Prochlorococcus marinus CUG1417: one gene and its partner. The protein of the gene in region 1 binds, or shares a complex with, the protein of each later gene. Links are inferred from orthologs where the notes say so. Each region holds a gene or a part of one and is shown on either strand. Other genes may lie near its edges.

Region 1 (2,932 bases):
TCGGTTAATTTCTAGTAACTATGCTGAATAAACAGCTAAACATCACGATAGTAAGGGTTTTTTAGTCTTTGAGGGATTTTTGTAAATAAATTAATTTTCTTGCAAAATTTGGGCAAATCAATTTGCAGGACTAAGTTTTCAAGGAATTTTTAGCTAAAAATTGTTAATATTTTGGTCACAATTCTCAAAGTAAAACGCCAAAATAAGAAAAATAACTAAAAAAATGGCAACTATTAGATTTATCCGTGAGGATTTAGAAGTTCAATGCAACCCTGGTGAAAATTTAAGGGAACTTGTAATGAAAGAGAATTTACAGCTTTATGGATTAAAAGGTATTTTAGGAAATTGCGGAGGGGCAGGACAATGCAGTACTTGTTTTATTTCAGTTGAAGGTGGAAACAAAAATTCTTTGAGCCCTCTTACATCTGTTGAAGAAGAAAAACTCAAAAATAGGCCAGAAAATTGGCGACTTGCATGCCAAACTTTGATAAAATCTTCTTCAGTAATTTTAACAAAACCACAATCACCTCCCTCAAATTTGGAAGAACTAAAAAAAATTAGTGAAAATAAAAAATTACCTCGCTAAATTGTTTAAGACTGTTAATCAGTTTATAAAATTTGTTTATTTTTCCACTTTATTCCAAGTTATATGTTTATAGTCTTATTACCTGATATAGAACTACTAATTACATGGAAACAACTAATTTTGGATTCGTAGCTAGTCTTTTGTTTGTAGGAGTTCCAACAATATTCCTAATAGGTTTATTTATTTCTACTCAAGATGGCGAAAAATCAAGCTTCTACTCTGACTCTAGTAAAGGTAAGCTTGGGCCAAAACGCTAATTCTTCAATAAATGCTTAGCATTTCTGCAGAAGAATTCTTAGTTTGGGAAAAAAAGCAACTTTCTAAAGGCGGTGATCAACAATCTTTTGATTTTTTACTTGATTGTATAGGCGGTATATCTACTAGTAACCAAAACTTTATAAGTATAAATCCTGAGAGAAATCTATATTTAAAAAAAAACTTAGAGTTTTTAGAATCTATTTGGAACGAACATTTACTGAGTTCTTGCCCAATTCAATATCTTTGTGGAATAACTTTTTGGAGGGACTTAAAATTAAAAGTTACAAACAAAGTACTCATTCCTAGACCAGAAACAGAACTCATAGTCGACATTGTCTTCGATATATTTAAAAAGAAGACAGAAAAATTATTTTTTGCTGAATTAGGGACTGGATCAGGCGCTATTAGTATTGCTTTAGCATTGGCTTATCCATTTAGCGATGTAGTAGCAACTGATATAGATCAAGAGGTATTAGAAGTAGCCACTAAAAATTATATAAATTCTTCTAAACAATCAAATTTGAAATTTTATTGTGGAAATTGGTGGTCACCTCTTGAAATGTTTAAAGGAAAATTAGACATCGCAATTTCAAACCCGCCATATATTCCTCAAGATACTTATGAAAAATTACCCAAAGAAGTTAAAAATTTCGAACCTAAAGTTGCTTTATTAGGGGGCGAAGATGGTTTAAAACATATCAAGGAAATAACACAAAAAGCACCATTATTTTTAAAAGAGAAGGGGTGGCTAATCTTAGAGAATCATTTTGATCAAGGTGAAAAAGTAAAACAACTACTGATTAACAATAAATTTACATCAATAAAAATTGTGAAAGATCTTTCAGGTATTGGTAGGTTTACCATTGGAAGATATAAATAAATTGTTGATAACAATTTAAATGAATTTTGTAGACTGCAAAACCGCCTTGAAGACTCTTAAAAGTGGTTTACCTATAATTTTCCCAACTGACACATTACCTGCAATTGGATGTTTGCCAAAATTTTCAAATACTATTTATAAATTTAAAAAAAGAGATAGAGACAAACCCTTAATTCTTATGGGATCAGAACACAAACAATTAATCGATTATGTCCACGAATCAGCTAAAGAAGATTACGAAAATATAGCTTCAAAATATTGGCCTGGAGCTCTGACAATGGTTATTCCTGCTTCAGAAAAGCAGACTACAATCCTTACAAGCAATGATTTTACTCTTGGGTTGAGGATTCCAAATTCATATCTGGCTAAATCTCTAATGAGAGAAACAGGCCCATTGTTAACTTCAAGTGCAAATATTTCAGGTTTTAAAGGATCAATTACAGTTGAAGGTATTGCTCTAGACTTCCCTTCTGTAAAAATATTGGGCCCTATCCCATGGGAAAAGTCAAGTGGAAAAGCTAGTACTATTATATTTTGGAAGAAAAGTGGAGATTGGAGGCTGATTAGAGAAGGAGAAGTATTAGTTAGGGAATTGCATTAATGTTTTTATTATTATTTTTTGTTTTATTAATTCAATTTTTTACTTATTGGATATTTGAACCCCTCGCATCTTTTTTAGAGTATGTTCTCGAAATAAAAATTTTTCCTAGCATTGCTCTAATAGGTTTAATCTTTTTATTTTCAGCGAAGAATATTAAACAGAATTAATAAAATCAAAATGCCGGCTAACAGATTTGAACTGATGACCTTCGCTTTACAAAAGCGCTGCTCTACCGCTGAGCTAAGCCGGCAATCTCTTCATCTTACAATTAGAAAGGGTCAATTATTAGTATTTTTTTAGCTTTTTTTAAATTTATTACTTTTTGATATCTTTATTAGCTTTATCGGTTTTTTTGAATTTTATTTCTCCTGAAATTGTTCTTTTGATTGGTAAATTGGCAACTAATGCAGTCATTCTATCCTCAGTCTCTAAACTTACTGCAACCTCTTCAAAATCAATTTCAACATATTTAGCAACAACATCGAGTATTTCTTTCCTCATTTTATCTAAAAGATCAGTTGTTAACGAACTCATATCAACTCTGTCATGAGCAAGTACAAGTTGTAATCTTTCTCTAGCTGTATTTGCACTAGACGTTTCTCTGCCT
Region 2 (4,469 bases), on another replicon or contig:
AAGTTTTACTTTGGTGGAGATCCAAATAAAGATAGTAAATATTGGTCTGGTTACATTACAAATGAGGAGTTATTAGTTGATAAAAAGTTTTTTGATTTAATTCAAGGTAATGGAATAATCTGGGGTTTTGTTAGTGGTGCAGAGTCTGCTTCTGCAAAATTTGTTTTAGAAAAAAGACTTGGACTAAAATCACCACCATTAATATCTATGGGAGATGCCCCTGAAAAGCCTGATCCTAAGGGTTTTATTAACTTATCAAAAAAGCTTATTGGAGATAAACTTGGCAAATCAAATATTCCCATTGCATATGTAGGAGATACTATTGCAGATATAAATACAGTTATAAACGCTAGAAAGGAAATCCCATCTCAGAAATTCATAAGTATCGGTATAGCTCCACCTCATTTACATTTAAATTTTCGATTAAAAGAACGTAATTATTACGAAACAAATCTTAGAAATGCAGGCGCTGACATGATTTTAAATTCTATTTATGACCTTAAAGATATTAATCTTGACTTGTTTTAAAACAAATACTAATTAAAAATTTTCTAAATAAATCACGGAGAGGGAGGGATTCGAACCCTCGACAAAAGTTACCTCCTGTAACTCCTTAGCAGGGAGCCGCTTTCAACCACTCAGCCACCTCTCCAGTTCCTATACATTATCAATTTTTCTGCAAACATTCAAAATTTTTTATTTAATCGAAATGTCTAATCTACTTGAACTTTCGGTAATCTATTTTTAAAAGAACAAAGAATTTCCCAAGGGATAGTATTAGATTCTCTTGCCCATTCAAGAGGAGAAATTGTTTTATCCCCATCAGATCCTAGTAATAACATGGTACTACCAACTTTAATTTCATTAGAATCTGTTATGTCTACCATCATTTGGTCCATAGTTATAGATCCAACTTGAGGATAAAATTTATTATTGTGGATAACGTTAATCTTGCCTGAAAGATTTCTTGGTACACCATCCGCATAACCAATACTTAATACAGCTAACTTAGTTTTTCTATGACTCACAAATTTGCCTCCATAACTTACACTTACACCTTTATCAATAGTTCTTATAAAAGCTACTTTGACCTTCAAAGATAAAGCTGGTTTAAGTAATAAATTTTTATCTATTTTTGCTAGAGGACTGTATCCGTACATAGAAAGTCCAACTCGCACCATGTGCAAATGAAAATCTTTGCTAAGAAGCATTCCCGCTGAATTAGCCAAATGAATTTTAATTTGATTACTGCTATCCAGATTAATTTGCTTTAATAATTTATTAAACTTCAGTCTTTGTAATTGTGTAATGCTTTGAGAATCTAATGCTTTATCTTCATCTGCAGACGATAAATGACTATAAATTCCTTCTATTGAAATATTCTCAAAAGATTTTATTTTTTCAAATTGCTGAACAAATTTATTAGATTCAAATCCTAATCTTGACATTCCAGTATCAACCTTAAGATGTAATGAAAATTTCAACCCAAAGTGCTTCCCGATATTATTGCAAACTAAACACTCTCTTATACTACTTATAGTTGGCATAAGATCATTTTTAAAGGATATTATTAAATCTCTTTTTGTATATAGATTTCCGAGAATAAGAATTGGTTTTTTAACTCCAAAAGAACGTAGCTTAATGCCTTCTTTTAAAGTTGCAACGCCTAATTGCGAAGCTCCCCCTTTGATAGCATATTCAGATACTACTTTTGCATCATGTCCATATCCATCAGCTTTAACGACTGCCATAAACTGACAATTTTTACTTAATTTTGATCTTAACTGTCTAACGTTTTTTTCTATTGCTTTACCTTTAACTTCAATCCATGCTCTTTGTTTTAGATCTATATCTTTTTCAAAATTTGGAAATTTTTCAAAATTAAAAACCTGATTTGTTTGCCTATTTTGCATTAACTTTGCACAAATTTATGCGCTTATTGAAATATACAGTTAGCATGACATGTAAATTGTATTTTGGCATGGGCCAGACTCTAGTTTTAAATGCATCTTATGAACCTTTAAACATCACTTCCTGGCGAAGAGCAGTAATTTTGATGATTAAAGGTAAAGCAGAAAGCTTAGAGGAAGATATAACATATTCAATTCATAGCGGGAAAAAGTTGCCGACAGTTATAAGACTTCGTTACTACGTCAAAGTTCCTTTTAGAGAGGTTTCTTTAACAAGAAAAAATATTCTTCTCAGAGATAATAATTCTTGCCAATACTGTAATTATAGGGGTAATGACCTATCAATAGATCATGTTTTACCGAGAAGCAGAGGTGGAACAGATAATTGGGAAAATGTTACTACAGCATGTCTCAGATGTAATGTACAAAAAGGTAATCGAACCCCAGAAGAGGCGAATATGCCCTTAAAACGCAAGCCTTATCGTCCATTAAGTAATCTAAATTTTGAAGCTACAAGACAAATTGACTCTGGCAAGCATAAAGAATGGAGTAAATACGTAGTAGGGGTTGAAATCTAAAAAAAATCTTAATTTACTTCTTTATTAAAATCTTCCATCATTCTTTTTTGTTCTTGCGCTATGCATGCATTAATCACTTCTTCTAATTGACCAGCAAGAATTGGCTCAAGAGAAAAATTGGAACCTAATCTATGATCAGTTGTTCTGTTATCTTTAAAATTATAAGTTCTGATTTTTTCACTTCTATCGCCTGTTCCAACCTGGGAAAGCCTTTGTGATCTCTCTTTTGCATTGGCTTCTTTTAATTGAATTTCATACAATTTAGCTCTTAAAATTTCCATTGCTCGTTCGCGATTTTGCAATTGTGATCTTTCTTGAGTACAAAAAACTCTTATTCCTGTAGGCTTGTGGAGAAGATCAATAGCTGTCTCTACCTTATTAACATTTTGTCCCCCTGCACCTCCTGATCTTGCTGTTCCAACCTCTAGATCTGTTGGATCAATTTTAACTTCAACAGGATCAGCCTCAGGCATAACGGCAACTGTAGCAGTAGAGGTGTGAACTCTACCTTGAGATTCAGTAGCTGGAACTCTTTGGACTCTATGTACACCAGCCTCAAATTTAAGTTGACTATATACAGAATCTCCCTTAACGGAGATAACTAACTCCTTAAATCCTCCCATATCTGACTCAGAAGCACTAACAGGTTTTACAGACCATCCAATTTTTTGTCCATATCTTTCATACATTCTTGCTAAATCACCCGCCCAGATACAGGCCTCGTTACCTCCAGCACCGGCTCTGATTTCTAACATTACACTTCTTTCATCTCTTGGGTCTTTTGGCAATAAGGCGATTGTGGTTTTTTGAATCAGTTCACTCTTAGATTCCTCGAGAGTTATTAACTCCTCATTTATCAAAGATTCCATTTCTTTATCATTTCTATTCTCTTTTAGTAGATTTTTTGAATCTTCTATTTCTTTATCTGTATCAAGCAACTTATTAAAATCAATCACCAAAGGTTCCAATTTTGATCTTTCTCTTGCTATTGATTCTAATTTTTTGGGATCATTAGCTATATCAGGATCTGCAAGTTGCACTTCCAAATTTTCAAAACTTTCTGAAGCAGTTTTCAACCTTGCAATTAATGTTGAGTATTCCAATTGAAATTATGCTTAATTTTGAAAATTCTATTTTTTAGAATCTTTTTTTTCTTTTTGATCTTTTGTTGTGGCTGAATTAGCTGTACCCATTCCATATTTTTTCATAAACCTATCAACCCTACCTTCTGTATCAAGAATCTTTTGAGTTCCAGTGAAGAAAGGATGATTACCACTCCAGACATCAACATGTAGTTCAGGCTGCGTGGAACCAGTAGTCATCACAACTTCTCCATTACAAATAACTTTTGCATCTGGATACCATTTTGGGTGTATTTCTGATTTTGGCATAATTTAAATTCCTTTAACGTTTAGAGAATTGAGGAGCTTTTCTTGCTTTTTTAAGACCATATTTTCTTCTTTCCTTAGCTCTAGGATCTCTACTGAGATGGCCTTCCGTTTTTAGCGGTTTCCTATTGTCAGGAGATAATTCACAAAGTGCTCGAGCTGTACCTTGCTTTATAGCATCTGCTTGACCTGTCAATCCACCACCAAAAACATTTACCAAAATATCATAAGAATTTTCAAGGCCTAGTGTTTGCAAAGGTGCTTTTATTGAATTTAAATGAAGAGGATTAAAGTTTAAGTAATCATCTCCAGCACGACCATTAATTTTTATTAGTCCATTTCCTGGAATCAAGCGAACTCTAGCAACTGAAGTTTTTCTTCTTCCAGTTCCCCAATACACAGCTTTGTTTTTTATTTGACTATTCATTTTGATAAATTAACTATTTAATAATACAGGATTCTGTGCAGCATGAGGATGATCAGCACCTTTATAAACTTTAAGTTTTTTAAATTGCTGTCTTCCTAAAGAGTTATGAGGGAGCATGCCCTTAACAGCTTGCTCAATAATTCTTTCAGGAATTCTTTCTTGTAAA

What was found.
Region 2: the proteins of prmC (region 1) and prfA are in contact, whole or in part, in a crystal structure (PDB 2B3T), measured with the Escherichia coli proteins. The link is inferred for Prochlorococcus marinus CUG1417 from one-to-one orthologs.

Annotation. Positions count from the first base shown.
Region 1 is NZ_JAAORN010000001.1:312,016-314,947, forward strand. Bases 1-2,789 are described here. They hold prmC (peptide chain release factor N(5)-glutamine methyltransferase), read left to right. Parts: upstream 1-854; coding sequence 855-1,724; downstream 1,725-2,789. Other genes in these bases: psbB (photosystem II chlorophyll-binding protein CP47), read right to left, coding at 1-1; HA140_RS01705 (2Fe-2S iron-sulfur cluster-binding protein), read left to right, coding at 224-586; psbM (photosystem II reaction center protein PsbM), read left to right, coding at 691-843; HA140_RS01720 (L-threonylcarbamoyladenylate synthase), read left to right, coding at 1,744-2,325; minE (cell division topological specificity factor MinE), read right to left, coding at 2,641-2,789. Also shown: more of minE, read right to left, coding at 2,790-2,932. UniProt on the Escherichia coli protein: Methylates the class 1 translation termination release factors RF1/PrfA and RF2/PrfB on the glutamine residue of the universally conserved GGQ motif, i.e. on 'Gln-235' in RF1 and on 'Gln-252' in RF2.
Region 2 is NZ_JAAORN010000002.1:422,929-427,397, forward strand. What follows is about bases 1,545-4,469. They hold prfA (peptide chain release factor 1), read right to left. Parts: upstream 3,592-4,469; coding sequence 2,497-3,591; downstream 1,545-2,496. Other genes in these bases: alr (alanine racemase), read right to left, coding at 1,545-1,913; HA140_RS08380 (HNH endonuclease), read left to right, coding at 1,931-2,488; rpmE (50S ribosomal protein L31), read right to left, coding at 3,619-3,879; rpsI (30S ribosomal protein S9), read right to left, coding at 3,893-4,303; rplM (50S ribosomal protein L13), read right to left, coding at 4,313-4,469. Outside these bases: HA140_RS08365 (TIGR01548 family HAD-type hydrolase), read left to right, coding at 1-528; more of alr, read right to left, coding at 714-1,544. UniProt on the Escherichia coli protein: Peptide chain release factor 1 directs the termination of translation in response to the peptide chain termination codons UAG and UAA.